One region of the Desulfovibrio sp. JC022 genome, then DNA from elsewhere that is predicted to be linked to it. Evidence: predicted binding sites of a transcription regulator. Region 1 holds the regulator's gene; the other holds the start of a gene.
What was found. The regulator sigma-54, encoded in region 1, starts transcription at its own class of promoters, with help from an activator protein. The targets are predictions, from matches to a motif close to CTGGCACGGNNNNTGCTT.

Region 1 (8,283 bases):
ACACCATTTATGAAAATAATCTTAACCTCGTCAGCGGGGATTCCAACTCTATCCAACACATCAGCAACGGTCTCCCCTTCAGAAATTGGAAAGGCCTCGGAATCTTCAGGACTTTTAACAGCAAAGGTTGCATAGCAAAGCAAGGTAATTTTCATAAGACCTCATTTGAATATATTGAGAAACCCCGACCAGCCTTACGCTGGCGGATACTGAATCTCGAATGTAAAAAAATTCATATCGTAAATCAACTGGCCTAACCTAAAAAAATAAAAAAGGTCCGGCAGAGCAACCCCTGCCGGACCTAAAGAAGCGATGTAAACTTAACTTATGCGGAGAAAGCTTTCTCGAAGTTAGGTACTACCTGCTTTTTGCGGGACATTACGCCTTCGAGGTACACTTTGGTACCTTCAGGAGCTACGCCGAATGCTTTTTCAACAACAGAAGCGTCGTCAGAAACGATGAGCATTTCGGAACCTTCTTTCATGATGTCGGTCAGCAGCAGGAAGCAGCTGTGACGGCCGTCAGCTTTAACTTTTTCAAGTTCAGCGTAGAGATCATCTTTGATGTTGTCGAAAACGGACAGATCAACAACTTCGAGCTGGCCGATGCCAACTTTGTTGCCGGACATGTCGAAATCTTTGTAATCACGGAAGATGAGTTCGTTCATGGAAGCACCGGCAACTGCGGACTTAACGTTGAACATTTCCATTCCGAGAGCCATAACGTCTTCAACACCAGCAATCTTAGCCAGTTCTGCAACAGCTTCTTTGTCAGCTTCGGTGCAGGTTACGGACTTGAACATAACGGTGTCAGACAGGATTGCACAGAGAAGTACGCCAGCAATGTTCTTGGGAATTTCTACATTGTAGAACTTGTACATTGCGTTGATAACGGTACCGGTGCAGCCTACAGGCCATACCCACATTTCGAGGGGGTTGGGGGTAGTTACGTCACCAAGTTTGTGGTGATCAACTACTGCTACAACTTCACCCTTATCAAGGTTGTCCATGGACTGAGCAATGTCAGAGTGGTCAACGAGGATAACTTTCTGATCGGTAGCATCAGTCATGATTTCGGGAGCAGCGCAACCGAATTTTTCAAGAACAAAAGCAGTTTCGGGAGCGAGTTCGCCCTGAGAAACAGCTTTGGTTTCTTCTTTTGCTTTGGACCAGAGGTCAGCAATTGCGATTGCGGATGCAATGGTATCGGTATCGGGGTTCTTGTGTCCTACTGCGATAATAGCCATAATAAATTTCCTCCTAAGAAATGTGGTAGCTAATTGAGCTTGTGTCTTCTATCACAATCTTCTTTTTCTGCCAAGTCTAGATGATCCCGGCAAGGATAATAAAGCCGAACAAAACCACTCCGAAGACAAAAGTGGCATAAGCTTTACGCAATCTCAGGGCCAAAAGGCCTCCAAGACTGGCTGCAATCCATAAAAAAGACCATTTCATATCCACTCCGGCGACCAGCGGCCCCCATTTGTGAAAAAATATACAAAGGATATAATGAAGTATTATGGTGCTTGTCCAGAAAAAAAGCCAAGAAGTAACAAAAGTTCTTAAAATAGACTGGAAAACCAGCTTTTGCGGGAGCTGATCGCCCGCCTTCCCCTTACGGGCCCAGCCGATAAGCTTATTATGGCCACGATTATGCCACTGCCTGAGAGAAGAATCCATCCAGGACCCGATTCGAGCAAGAGGAAGACAAGCCAGTAAGACGACCATGACCTGCCGTGCTTCGGTAAAGGCAAAAGAGGTAGTCAGAGCCAGCGCGGCAAACGTGGGAGCCAAAATATGCGGAGGGATATAAGTTCCGGCAGGGATGTTATCCAGCCAGAAAAGTTCAAAAAACACGGCCACCTTAAGACTTGTTGCCACGTCTCCGGTAACAGCACCCCATAAGGCACCGACCACAAGTGGACGCTCAAGAAAACCGGGATTTATTGTAAAGCGGAAGAGCGAAAAAATCGCAAAAAAAAACCGATCACCGCAACCCAGACGGGAAACGACAACGACAAGCCTTGGAACAGACTCATGAGAACCTCACCTGAACAGGATCATTAGGAACGCAGCGAAAATCAAGTTCTATACCCTGCCCCTTAAAGTAATGAAGACAGGACTCATCATCTGAACTCAAAGCCACACTGGGGGAAATCTGTTTTTTACCGGGACCGTAATGAATATTGCCGATATTGACAGTACTGAATTGGAATCCTGAATCAAGGGCCCGGCGTACATCAGCGCAAGAAGAAAAAAGAATGATAGTACTTACATTTACATCAGCGATGGCAGGAATTCTATGGCTCAAATCATCAACAGAACAGAAAGAACACTTAACTGATTGTGGTATAGCCAGCGACATAATCTGCTGTTGCAAATCATCCCCGGCAACGGCATCGTTCACCACGATAATATGCTTTGCGTGAGTATACGGAAGCCATGTTTCAATGATCTGCCCATGGACAAGACGGTTATCAATTCTCACCCACATCATGGCCTACCCTTTTGAAGTTCGTTTTCGCAGCATCTCGCCTGCAATGACAATGCCTTTAGCTGCAGCCTTGCTGACTTCTTCGGCCATTTTCTGCAAAGATTCATTGCGCATCTGAAATGCCTTGAGAAGCATAGGCAGACTGACGCCGGTAACAACCTCTATATCATCCCCCTGCAACAGGGAGAGACTGAGGTTGGTAGGGGTTCCACCGAACATATCGGTAAGAATGAGAACACCATTCCCGTTATTCACTTCGGCAATGTTGTTTTTAAGAGAATCAACAGCCGCGTCAATGCCCTGCGAAACATCAACACTGAGGGAGATAATTCCCTCTTGAGGCCCGACTATTAATTCACCCGCTTCTATAAGCGCTTGTCCGAAGTTACCATGAGTAACAAGAACAATTCCGTTTTTGCTAGATTCTGTGCCCATCAAAATTCCCGATATATTCAACTATAAAAACTATTTTAAATGAATGTGCTTATGCTCAAGTGAAACAGAATAACCATTATCCTTGAGAGTTGCAAATATCCTTTCAGCGGTGGCAACGGAACGATGACGTCCGCCGGTACAGCCAACAGCAATAGTCAGCCTGTATCTTCCTTCCTCCTCGTAAAGAGGAAGCACATACTGAATGAAATCGAGATATTTCTCAATAAAAATTGAACCGGGTTCCGTACCTAAAACATAATCAGAAATAACCTTATCCTGACCGGAAAACGGGCGAAGCTCTTCTTCAAAGTATGGATTAGGCAGAAAACGAAGATCCATAACCATATCCGCAGCAGTTGGCACATCATGCTTAAAACCAAAAGACATAACATGAACACGCAATCCACGGGTCTTCTCGCTGAGCTCGGCCCATTTTTCCTGAATCCTGCGCCGCAGATCATGAATGGAATAAGTAGTGGTATCAATGACCAGATCAGCCTGATTGCGGACTTCTCCAAGAGCTTCCTTCTCTTTTTCAAGAGCCTGCTCAAGACCGATATCTCTCGATTCAAGGGGGTGTAAACGGCGGGTGGTGGCGTATCTACGCACCAATTCCGGCAGACGTGCTTCAAGATAAAGAATACTTGGACGATACCCTTTGGAAGTTAGTTCTTCACGGGTGGCTTCCCAGTCGACACTGAATTCAAGCTGTCGCAGATCCATACCCAGCACCAGCCCACGGTAGGCATTGTCACGAGTATTGAAAAGTTCAACCAGACGCGGAAGCATCCCTGCGGGCAGTCCGTCAACACAGAAAAAACGCAGATCCTCGAAGACTTTCAGAACAGTAGATTTACCGGCACCGGAAAGCCCGGTAACAACAATCACAGGAAAGGAATCCACATCAACCACCCCAGTATCCTCCTTGTACAATAGCCCACAAACAAAATTAGCAATGACCTGAGTTCATTGCTAATCTGATTTTCATTGATTCCGTAAGATTCCGGATCTAGCCGAGACCGAGAAGTTTAAGCAAATCCTGCTTATCCCCGGTATCAATAAACGCCTGCCGGAAAGCTTCATCTTTAAGCTGCCGGGAAATCTGCGCCAGCACCTTCAAATGAGCACCGGCCCCCTGCTCGGGGGCCAGTACCATAAAGAATATCTTACATGGCTGCATGTCCAGAGATTCAAAGTCGACTCCCTCGCTGGAGCGGCCGACAACTACGACAATCTCTTCAAGACATTCCAGTTTACCGTGGGGGATGGCTATGCCATCCCCGATTCCGGTTGTTCCAAGTTTTTCACGATCATTAAGGACCTTAAGGGCATTTTCCACATCCACTTCCAGACCTGCGTCCTTGAGGGTGGAAACCATTTCTTTCAGAACTTCACTCTTATCAGAGGCCTGTAGTTCATGAACAACAAGGTCCTTCGCCAAATTATCAGTTATATTCATCAGTTAGTATCCCGGGTCAATTAAACCGAAATCGCCATTATTGCGGCGGTAGATTACATTTATAGCTTCGTTATCCGCATTGCGGAATACGAGGAATTCATGGTCGAGAGTCTGAAGCTGCTCTGCGGCTTCATCAATACTCATAGGCTTGGGAACAAAAGAGTCGGACTCGACAATTACAGGTTCCCTGTACTCTTCCTCTCCATAGCTGAGAATATCCATACGGGCAGGAGCTGCGTCCTTACGCCTGTGACTTCTCATCTTTTCATTTGCGCGGCGAAGCTGGGCTTCTAGCTTGTCCAGAACCATATCCACGGTGGAATACATGTCCTCGGACACTTCGTAAGCTGAGACATGTAAATGGTCGGAGGTAAAAACTACTTCCGCAACATGCCTGAACTTATCAACTGACAGATTCACCTGCATATCAGTATTGTCAGGGTTGCTGACGTACTTTACCAACTTGGAGAAACGGCTGTTTGCATATTCCTTAAGATGTTCGGATGCGTCGAAATTCTTAAAAGTAAATGCTACGTTCATAAAGAGCCTCCTTAGTAAGGGGTGAATATGCGTTGATTTCTCCGGACTACATTAGAATACCTTTTTCCTCTTGGATGAGGAGAGTATCCCCATTGCAGTCCTGTACTTGGCTACGGTCCTTCTGGCTATATTGACTTCCAGCTTCTCTTTGAGAATCTCAGCAATCTTCTCGTCGCTGAGGGGCTTCTTTCCGTCCTCTTCGCCGATCAACTTTTTGATCGTCGCCTTGACGGACTCGGAACCGACCTGAGATCCGTCATCCAGACCGAGAGCACTATTAAAAAAGAACTTAAGTTCATAGATTCCATGCGGAGTAGAAACATACTTATTAGTAGTGATTCGACTCACAGTGGATTCATGCATCTCGATGTCTTCCGCAACCTCCTTAAGGATAAGCGGTTTTAACTTGGTGACACCGTGGGCGAAAAATTCGCGCTGAAACCTCACTATGGATTCAAGAACTTTATATAAGGTGCGCTGCCGCTGGTACAGGCTCTTCATCAGCCATTGTGCGGAACGCATCTTGTCCTGAAAATATTCCTTATCATCTCCCTTGGTTGATGCCAACGTCTCCACATAAAAAGCATTCATCTGCAATTTAGGAAGACCGTCTTCGTTCAGAACTATGACAAAATCACCATCATATTCATAAACATAAGCATCCGGGCTGACATAGAAAGAGTCTCCACCTGAAAAACTTGCTCCGGGCAATGGATCAAGTGTCTGCATCAGATCAAGGTAACTCTTTAAATCCTCCATGCTGAGCTTGAACTTCCGAGCCAGCGGCTTGTAGCGTTTCTTCTCAAGATCATCCAGATGGTCCCGGACCAACGAGACCAGAATCGGATCATCATCAAGCTTCAATGCTTCCAGCTGGATAAGCAGACATTCCTGCGGAGTCCTTGCCGCCACGCCTACCGGATCGAAACGCTGGATGCGGTGAAGCACCTTTTCCACGTCTTCGATTTCAGCATAGCATGTTTCACATACTTCTTCCAAGTCTATCCGTAAAAAACCTCCCGAACTTAAATTACCCATAAGGCATTCGCCGATGGTCTTTTCTTCGTCGGTAAAATCAGAGAGGCTCATCTGCCAATGCAGATGCCCTTCAAGAGAAGCCGTCTTGGTCAGACGCGTTTCAAATGAAGTTCCTTCTTCATAAGATTCAGACTCGCGGGAAGCAGACTGCTTTGATGTGCTGGAGAATTCACCGAGATAGTTTTCCCACTCGGCTTCCTTGGAAATTTGTGCCTCTTCGGCCGTAGCGGTGCCTGCATCAGCATCAGCAGCGTCAGTTCTCTCCTGCGCTTCAGCTTCTTCAAGAATAGGATTCTCCATAAGCTCCTGATGGACACTATCCACCAGTTCCAGACGGGAGAGCTGCAACAACTTGATCGCCTGCTGCAACTGAGGAGTCATAACCAGCTGTTGAGTAAGCTTTAATTGTTGTCTAAGTTCCAATCCCATATATTCAGGCCACCTTATATTAGTCTCAAACTCAATTTATTTCAGTTAGTTGCACACCAAAGCAATAAAAAAAAATTTTATTAAACCTCAGCCTTGATTTGACTATGCCACATCCCATTACAAGATGCAACAAAGACCTCTGAATTATCTGATATTTAAGGATTTTTTACATACAGAATTTGTATATGAAAAAAGTGTACCAATGTTCGGGCAGACTGTAAATCAACAATGCCAAAATTAATCAAACTTTAGCCCAAAAAAGAGCCGGACTTCAAAAAATGAAGCCCGGCCTGAAAAACAAAATTAGCGTAAAAAACGACTACAAACTAAAACTATCACCCAGATAAAGCCTGCGTGCCTTGGTGTTCTTCACAATATTTTCCGGTGAACCGTTAAGGATAACCCTACCCTCGTAAACAAGATAGGCCCGGTCACAGATGGAGAGTGTTTCACGCACGTTGTGGTCAGAGATCAGAATTCCCAGCCCCATATCTTTCAGTGAAGAAATGATGTCCTGAATATCAATTACTGCGATGGGATCAATCCCCGCAAAGGGTTCGTCAAGCAGAATGAACTTCGGATTGTTAATCATGGCCCGTGCAATCTCAAGACGGCGGCGCTCACCACCGGAAAGATACATGGCCTTCTGGTCTGCCAAACGCAGAATACCCAGTTGGTCAAGCAGTTCATCCGCCCTTTTCGGCACATCTTTACCGGAAAGACCGGTATGTTCGATTATGATTTCAAGATTCTTACGCACGGAAAGTTTCTTGAAAATGGAGCTTTCCTGCGGAAGATAACTGATCCCCTGACGTGCCCGCTCATGCAGGGGCAATCTGGTTATCTGCTTTTTATTAAGATAGACATCCCCGGAAGTAGGTTTGACCACCCCCACAAGCATATAGAATGTTGTGGTTTTCCCCGCTCCGTTAGGACCAAGCAGCCCCACAACCTCGCCCTCGCGCACGGTCAGCCCAATTCCGCGGACGACCTCCTTAGGTCCGTAGCACTTGACCAGTTTCTTGGCGATAATCGAAGACATAACTTCCTTTTTGATGCGCTACGCGCTTTTGATGAAATGATTTTGCCTCCGGCAGCCCTGCCGGGGGCCTCAAACCCTTTGAAAAGGGTTTAAGAATCCCAAACTTTTTTAATAGGGCTTCGCCGCTATAAACGCTTAATCATCATTAAATCATACAGACTAAGGCGAAACATTTTTCGGAGTATAAAAAATAGCCTCAATGGGTTTGTTACCGCCGACAACTTCAGCACGATTATCTTTCAGATAAAACTTAATCTCTTCACCCTGAATATTGTTGGGACCGTCCTGCAACTCGGCATTCCCATTCATATAAATAATGGAATCGCCCACAACATAAGTCAGTTTGTCGCAATGACCTTTGCGGTTGTTCATAACCACTTTAACATTACCACCGGCAACGATCTTCTTGATCTTATCCTGCGTGTCAGTAAGAGAATCACCTTCCGGTCTCAAGTGAGCGGTAAGAGTTTCCGAGGTAAGGGTCACGTCCAAGCGCACGACCTTAACATTACCGGAAAAAGTAATCCGGTTACGGTTTTCGCTAAAAGTCATCTTGGTGGATGTAATCTTGATAGGCACTTCATCCGGCCCGCCGGGCACGCGCTTCTTCTGCGGCTTTTCTTTTTTCACAACCGGAGCTTCAGCTTTGAGGTAAGTACCGAAAACATAACCGACACGCTTCAACTCTTTATCTTTTCCGGGCTTGAAAACAGGATACCATTTACCTTCTTCCTGCCCGACACTGACGGATTCACCAAGTTCAAGTTTGTCCACGATAAGAGACTTGGCATTTGGTTCAGAACGAACATTGAGAACCGCAGTGGCATACATTATTTTAGTCTGAACC
Region 2 (8,283 bases), on a different contig from region 1:
CCTGAGATTACCGGAAACAGCAAAGGAGAATTGAAGAGGACCATCGCCAACAGGCCTCTGCTCAAGCAGCAAACCATGCTCAAAAGAGGAGCCGTGGTTAATATACCATTCGGTCAGTCCTTTTTGCTCAAAATTAAGTTGAGCACCCACGGTCCTTAAGCTCGGGGTACCTGATTTTTGCATCGAACCTTTACGTCCGAAGCCCTCAAGATTTAGCGCAAACCAGCTATCCCCGTTTTTGAAACGGACATTATTTGCGTCCGCACGAAATCTCAAACCATCTACTGTTGCAGCTGTTACTATTCCAGCAGTAGACATTTCAAATTGTTTAAGTTCATCACTCAGGCTACGCTGTATTTTGGAAGTCACGTCCGCTGGAACATTGCTCAACTCAATTGCTTTAGAAGCAATGACTGGAGTAACATCGGCATTGGCAACTGCGGCATTACGGAACAAGGGCAAAACGAGTAAACAGAAAAGCAATATACATATCCAAAAGACCTTCATAGCCAACCCCTTACAAAAGAAGCATCTACATTCCGCAGCACATACATCATGAATGATTATCAAATACGCAAATCTTTCAAAACAAATTATGGCATACAACTAAAAAACCAACATAATTAACCAAAATCCGACACTGAAATTTATCAATTAATTGAAATTACGTGCAAGTCAACATAATTATATTCAAAATACAAAAACACAGAGCGCAATAATAACAGATATTATACAGTCACAAAATCTGCTGACCCAATGGAGAGCAGTACACGAACAAATGTCCCGGGATCCCTAAACTATATCGACAACAATTTCCCCACCATGCTATAGACAGCAGGTAGCGATCAGCGTAAATGGATTTCCCAGCCTTCCATATGTTAATGACGGTCGCAGGCCATCAAAACCAAATTATCAGGGTTTATAAAATGGAAACAATCAGCAATCCGCAAGAACTTCAAAATCTTTGCCTTATGCTTCGCGCTGAGGGCAAAAAGATAGGCCTAGTGCCGACCATGGGCTATTTTCATGAAGGTCACCTCAGCCTCATGGACGCCGCCCGCAAGCAGTGTGACGTGCTTATCGTCAGCCTGTTTGTGAACCCCACCCAGTTCGGGGAAAATGAGGATCTTGATGCCTACCCCCATGATCTGGAACGGGACTCCAAGCTTGCCGAAGAGCGCGGCGTGGACATACTTTTCACCCCGGTGCGCGATGACATGTATTTTGACGACCACTCAACCTGGGTGGAAGTGCCCGACCTTGCCACCAATCTCTGCGGCAAATCGCGTCCGGTACATTTCCGGGGCGTGGCCACTGTGGTCACCAAGCTTTTCATGACCGCCCAGCCGCACGTAGCTGTGTTCGGGCAAAAAGACTGGCAGCAACTGGCGATCATTAAAAGAATGGTCCGCGACCTGAACATTCCCGTGGATGTGCAGGGCCATGAAATTGTGCGCGAGGAATCCGGGCTGGCCCTGAGTTCCCGCAACGTCTACCTGACCGAGGAAGAAAAGTCCGTAGCTCCCAATATCCAGAAAGGTTTGCAGAAAATGCGCGACTGGGTAGCTGCCGGAGAAGCCGATGCAGACAAGCTTAAATCAGATCTTGTTGAATTCTATACTGAAACAATTCCTTCCAGCCGAGTTGACTATATCGAAATTGTAGACCCGGAAAATATCAATATCCTTAAAAATGTGGGCGATTCTGCACTTTGTGCGGTAGCATTACAGCTTGGTAATGCCAGATTGATAGACAATCTGCTCATAAAAGTGTAAGGTGCTTTTATTCTTATATGCAAATTTATTTATATAGCAATTTAGAGCTATAAATTTCGGGTAGTTATCGAGAAAAGGTTTCGGTAAACAATTACCCCCGCTAATTAATTCCAGGAGGAACTTTTAAATGATCAGCAGCAAAGGCAAGTACTTTTTTACCTCTGAATCAGTAACCGAAGGTCATCCCGACAAAGTCGCTGACCAGATTTCCGATGCAATTCTTGACGCTATTCTCGCTCAGGATAAAGATGCCCGTGTAGCATGTGAAACACTGGTAACCACCGGTATGGCATTCATCGCAGGTGAAATTTCCACCACCGGTTATGCAGACTTTCAGGCAATCGTTCGCGACACTATTCGTGAAATCGGCTACGTAAACTCCGATATGGGTTTTGACGCTGATACTTGTGCTGTTATTTCTTCTATTGATAAACAGTCCGTTGATATCGCACAGGGTGTTGACCGCAATACCCCCGAAAGTCAGGGTGCCGGCGACCAGGGCATGATGTTCGGTTTCGCATGCAAAGAAACCGAAACCCTCATGCCTGCTCCCATCCACTATGCACACAAGCTCTCCCGCAGACTGACTGAAGTTCGTAAAGACGCAACCCTCGACTACCTCCGCCCTGACGGAAAAACCGAAGTTGCTTTCGAATACCTTGATGGTAAGCCCGTCCGCATCGCCGACGTTGTTATCGCTGCCCAGCACGATGACGGCATCGAACAGGAACAGATTTACGAAGACATCAAACGTGAAGTTGTGCTGGCTTCCCTGCCCGCAGAAATGATCGACGATGCTACCAAAATCTACATCAACACCACCGGTCGTTTCGTAATCGGCGGCCCCATGGGTGACTGCGGCCTGACCGGTCGTAAGATCATCAACGACACCTACGGCGGCATGGGTAACCACGGCGGCGGCGCTTTCTCCGGTAAGGACCCGTCCAAAGTTGACCGCTCCGGCGCATACATGGCTCGTTACATCGCCAAGAACATCGTAGCTGCCGGCCTTGCCGAGCGCGCAGAAGTTCAGGTTGCATACGCAATCGGTGTTGCAGAGCCCGTATCCGTTCTGGCTACCTCCCACGGTACCGGCGAAGTTTCCGATGAAACCCTGACCGCAGCGGTCAAGGAAGTATTCGACCTGCGCCCCTGGTACATCTCCGAGCGTCTCGACCTCCGTCGTCCCATCTACAAGCCTTCCGCTTGTTACGGACACTTCGGTCGCAACAACCCCAACTTCACTTGGGAAAAGACCGACGCTGTAGACGATCTCAGAACTGCCTGCAAAATCTAAGCAGCCCTGAATCACACAGACTTGAAAGTCCCCGGAAGTTTCGACTTCCGGGGACTTTTTTACACTTGAGACAAAACGTTTTAGCGGGTAAAGAAACTGTTCACCAACCAGAACGCAAGTCAGGAGATATAGAATATGAGTGCTTTTAAAATCGTCGAAGCAAAACCGAACCCGGATTTCAATATTTTTTATTTCGCGGAACTGAACGGTTCCACCCGTATCGAGCATTCCCTCATGGAAAGCCTCGAAAAATACTGGAACGAATGGCTGCCCCATCTCAAAGCCTACACCTTGAAACAGCCTGAAGGCGGCAAGGGAACCGATTTTCTGCTGCTCTTCCTTGAAAAAGAAGTAGAAGATGCGGTTGAAGAAATCTGGCAGGAGACCCCCACTGAGGGTCTTGCGCATCACAACCTTGCCATCACCATGGTAATGTCCGCTGCTCAGTCTCTAATTCCGCAGTTGGAAGAAGGCAAATGTGCCCCGCTGCCCAAGCCGGGTGAAGAAGTACTCAAGGCTTTCGAATCACTCGATCTGACCTGGAACGCAGAAGGTACCGTAAACCGTCAGTACGCTGTCTTCACTCCCTTCCCCTACTCCGGTGGTTGTGAAGTCTGTTATCTTGAAGACACCTGCCCTAAGAGCCAGACCCGTCAGAATTAAGAATGCCTCCGGCGGCTTAAACCCTTTTGGAAAAGGGTTTAAGAATCCCAAAACTTTTTAGTTTGGCTTCGCCGTTTTAGCTATTAAAAAATCCGCTGCACTTTTTAGTGTAGCGGATTTTTTATGGTCAAACAGAAGTTACTTTCGACTCTCAACAGCCTGCTCATACACAGCCGTTATGCGTTTAAAAATATTGCCCCAAGTATAAGTGCCTGTCAGTTCATCTACCACTTCCGCATGCTGACATACTCCAGCATGCACAGCAGAAATGGCCTCCTCAAGTGCCACACTCAAGCGTTTATCAAGCTCAGGCCAATCTTCAGTCCGGGGCCTATCAATGGTCTGCAATGGAAGTAAATCAACAGTACGCACAACATCCGCAGGGCATCCGTAAAACAACTCCTTCACACCGGGCAAATCAGTGGCAATGATCATACAACCGCAAGCCAATGCTTCCAGCAACACAAGAGGAACGCCCTCAAAAAAAGAAGGCAACACAAAAATATGCGAACGCCGCATCAAATTCCCTAATTCCTGATGCGAAAGAATACCATATACTGTGACCCGCTTGCCCAATGTTGAAGCCAGATCCAGACATTCCTGCTTTTCCGGACCACTGCCCCCGCCAACTAAATGCAGATGAAACTTCTGATCACCAAGACCAGCCAGACACCGGAGCAGCCAAGGAACACCCTTGGCCCGATTGAGTTTACCCGCATACAGTATATGCACTGTGTCCTGATCCGGTTTGCAGGAGTCCGCATAAAAACATTCGCTATTAAAACCGCCGCAGATTGTTGTCACCCGCTCTTCAGGCAAGCCCAGCAATGTAGAAATTTCCCGCTTCTGCTGTCCGAAAAGAGCAATAACCCTGTCAATTCCCGACAGATCATCCAACAGTGAACGCCCCAGTTCAGGACACAAATTATGCTGGCGTAAACATGTACCGTGACACGTAGCGACGAGCGGAATATGGGGAGCAGCCCTTCTTGCTGCGGCAGTAGCCATCCATAGATGATTGGAGTGAATCAAGTCCGGTGAGAAACGGTCTACAGCCTCTCCGACCACCCGCTCAAACACCTCCATATACGCCGAAATATCTTCCGCATCCAAATGAGAGCATACAGTGCTGGGATAAGGCATGACATCGCTCATCCCCACCACTTTAAATTCAAGGTCCCGATCTTCAAAACGTACAAAAAGGCAATGCTCCGGCGCAATCATCCCGGCAAGCGGCGTATCTTTCAGGTCAAACGAAGCGGGTACTCCGCAGACAAGATACGGGGAATGTCCACAGTGCAGGCTCTGCCGAATCATTTCCTGAACATATTTACCACTCCCGGTGGCATCGGGAATCTGGCTCAAAAGATGAAGAATTCTCATGGCTAAAACATAGGCAGGATTTACTATCCGGTCAACAGATCAAAGTTTACGCATGAGTTGAAAGCCTAGAACCCATCAAGATTAACAATGGAAACCTGACTGAAGAATTAAATATACCTATTTGATATGGTTTTTAATTTTCTGATACGTATTAAACAAGATGAACACAATGCAGGTCGAATCACTCATAGAACACGGAACCGGAGTCCTGAATGAAGATTATCTCCTGATGGAGGATAATATCTTCGGCGTTTTTGACGGAGCAACCAGCCTGACCCATGAAACATATGAACACGGCTATACCGGCGGCTTTCTAGCTTCAAACCTTGCAGGTGAAGAGTTCAGAAAAAACGGCGGAACCATGCAGGAACTGGCACAGCGCGCCAACCAGAAAATCCGCAAGGGCATGGCTGAACGTAACGTCAATATGTCCAGCAAAAGAAATTTATGGAGCACCGGCGCGGCAGTGGTTCGTATTAAAGAGAACAAGATGGAATGGGCGCAGATTGGAGATTGCAGGATAGTATGTATTTACGATAACGGCGATTTCGAATTTCTCTGCAAATGCCCGGATCAGGACAGGGTTACTCTGAGTATGTGGAAAGAAGTAGGCCCGTCTGCTGAATCATCCATAGGCGTTGCCCTGCATGATCAGATATCCAAAGTTCGCTGCCGCATGAATCTCGATTACGGAGTATTCAACGGAGAACCCGAAGCAATAAATTTTCTCAATACCGGGATACATGATCTTGAGGGAGTCCGTAACATCCTTTTATTCACAGACGGCCTGCTAATGCCCAATGAGAACCCTTGCGAAGAACGGGATTACAACGAACAAGTCGACTTGTTCCATAAGTCCGGCCTCAAAGGACTCCGTGACCGCATTCGCAGCATTGAAGCCACCGACCTCAATTGCTGCACCTATCCCCGGTTCAAGACTCATGATGATATTGCGGCAGTTGCTATTGGGATGTAGCCTTTACTCCACAAACGCCACACTCTTCAAAAGAGTACGCTCGCCAAAAAATTTTTCCAGCCTCTCGCGCTCTGATTCAAGGATGCGAATTTCGGACAGCCCTACCTCTTCTTTTACCCCGCCATATATTTTCAGGGCTTGGTCAATGAAGCCGGATTCCACGAAGCAGACATTCATGGCATAGGAGCGGTCATTCCACTTCATACGGATTTTTATGATCGGATTGCGAGATTCCTGATCAGTAACTAGGTTACCTGTACGCACTAAAGTATCGCGCACGTTTTTGGGCAACATGACCGCAAAACGGCTCAGGTTCTCAGAGAATGCAGGCTCAAAGGCCACGTAATAATAGGGGTCCACCTTGAGTGCGATGGATTTGCCCGGAATGTTCAGGATAAACGGATTTTCGACAAAAGCTTTGCCCAGCCCTTCCTGAAGGCGATCAATTCGAATTTTATAATCTTGTAAGGACATTGGTGTAATCCCCCTTTAATCTAGTTATTACACCAAGTTTAATCGCATATCAAACAGACAGCGAAGATAGCACAATCTTCTATGTTCCTACAAAAAAAACACTGAAACTCGCGTATGTCTAAATACGCATCGTTTCAGTGTTTCACTACGCCTTGCATCTGGCACCTTCGCAACTGTCTGGTGGTGCACCTTATTTCAATTCATCCTTCATGCGGATATATGTGTCCTCGTCTATCTCACCTGCTGCGTAACGCTTCTTCAAGACATCCTGAGCGGAAGGAGCACTAGGGCCGGTATCCGGCCTACGAAACATGCGCACGGTAAAATATATGATCAACCCGATCACTATAAGCTGCAAAATACCGCCAAAATGGAAAGGCATCCAGCCACTCATTCCATACCCGGCACCATGACCGAATCCGGGACCGCCACACCAACTGCCTAATGCACTGATAAATTCCATGTCCTCACCTCGTATATTTTGATTACGCTTCAATCAAAGCATATACCATGCCATAAAATTTAGTGTAACAACTTAGCTAGTTACAAAAACCACTACACAAATCAGTGCAATCAGATGCACAAAAGAATGACCAAAAATTGCACACCTATCTTTCTTTGCAACAAACTATGCCCCAGTGAACAAGGCATGGTATGCAAAAAATAAAAAGAAGAGAAAAACGATTAGTTCATTCAGCATAATCATTGCATATCCCTCACTACTACTTCAGGTAATCGTAAGGCTGATCATCCATAACATTAATCCCGTAACGTTTTTTCTTTACATAAAATGCCGTGGAAAACTCAGAATCATCCGCGGACTTCCTGAAAAGTCTAATAGCCGACCATATTACAGCAACTGCAAATGTCAGCTGCACAGCCAAAACCCAAACAATTGTTCCCATCATCCCATCAGAAATAAATAGGTCCATAACATTAACTGCAATATCGTATATTTCCATTTCATACCTCGTAATTTTTCTAAATAGAATTACACGCGGCATGCCAGAAACAAAAAAATGATTGATCCACGGCAATTAGAAATCAACTTAACACGCTGTTAATTTTAACTAAATTTTACTATATGCAATATATTGCACGACCTAAACAAACCATGTGCATTGTCGCTTACTATTTTGTGCAAAACAAAACCCCGCAACACAAAAATGCTGCGGGGTTTTGTTTTGAATTGCAGATATGAACTATACGAAACGAATCTAATCAGCGAAGGCCTGCTTCATAAGATGCTTACCCAGCCCGCCCAGATCTTTCGGGGTGTAACCAAAAACATCCTGCCAGTTCTCAGTGGATTCCATACAGAAATAAAGCTGTTTGCCCATGCCGTGCTTACGCAGACGATCCACAATAAATTTGAACTGGCGCAGACGCAAAGGCCGCAACAAGCGCATTTTATTATCGTTCCCAGTGATGAACTCATCGTAGATGTAGGTTGTTTCCGGGAAGTTCTGTTCAATAATCGACTTGAGATGCGGCATATGCCTGAACGATCCGAGGCTGAAATAAGCGATCTGCTCCGGCTTCACGTAATCAAAAATCATGTCAATGATTTCAGCGTATCCTTCGCGCCAGCCCTCAAAACGAATTATGGGATCAAAATGGAGACAGACCCGGAAGCCCGCTTCAGCACAGGTGCGGGCAGCTTCGAGCCGCTCCTTGAGAGTCGAAACCCCGAACTCCTCATGCTCATTGACGAA

Region 2: the regulator sigma-54 is predicted to act here: its motif matches at 7,068-7,085, upstream of FMS18_RS17950 (SHOCT domain-containing protein).

What each region holds. Positions count from the first base shown of each region.
Region 1 covers NZ_VOPZ01000002.1:2,124-10,406, forward strand. The annotation lists gene FMS18_RS02960 (MoaD/ThiS family protein) at 1-155, opposite strand, end outside; gene FMS18_RS02965 (manganese-dependent inorganic pyrophosphatase) at 326-1,246, opposite strand; gene FMS18_RS02970 (PTS sugar transporter subunit IIC) at 1,323-2,000, opposite strand; gene FMS18_RS02975 (PTS sugar transporter subunit IIB) at 2,035-2,496, opposite strand; gene FMS18_RS02980 (PTS sugar transporter subunit IIA) at 2,500-2,928, opposite strand; gene rapZ (RNase adapter RapZ) at 2,959-3,840, opposite strand; gene FMS18_RS02990 (PTS sugar transporter subunit IIA) at 3,938-4,387, opposite strand; gene raiA (ribosome-associated translation inhibitor RaiA) at 4,391-4,927, opposite strand; gene rpoN (RNA polymerase factor sigma-54) at 4,979-6,394, opposite strand; gene lptB (LPS export ABC transporter ATP-binding protein) at 6,714-7,436, opposite strand; gene FMS18_RS03010 (LptA/OstA family protein) at 7,596-8,283, opposite strand, start outside.
Region 2 covers NZ_VOPZ01000012.1:68,987-77,269, forward strand. The annotation lists gene FMS18_RS17915 (FG-GAP repeat protein) at 1-483, opposite strand, end outside; gene panC (pantoate--beta-alanine ligase) at 927-1,775, shown strand; gene metK (methionine adenosyltransferase) at 1,903-3,072, shown strand; gene FMS18_RS17930 (hypothetical protein) at 3,208-3,735, shown strand; gene FMS18_RS17935 (glycosyltransferase family 4 protein) at 3,874-5,118, opposite strand; gene FMS18_RS17940 (protein phosphatase 2C domain-containing protein) at 5,288-6,094, shown strand; gene FMS18_RS17945 (hypothetical protein) at 6,098-6,568, opposite strand; gene FMS18_RS17950 (SHOCT domain-containing protein) at 6,759-7,031, opposite strand; gene FMS18_RS17955 (hypothetical protein) at 7,291-7,530, opposite strand; gene FMS18_RS17960 (spore photoproduct lyase family protein) at 7,786-8,283, opposite strand, start outside.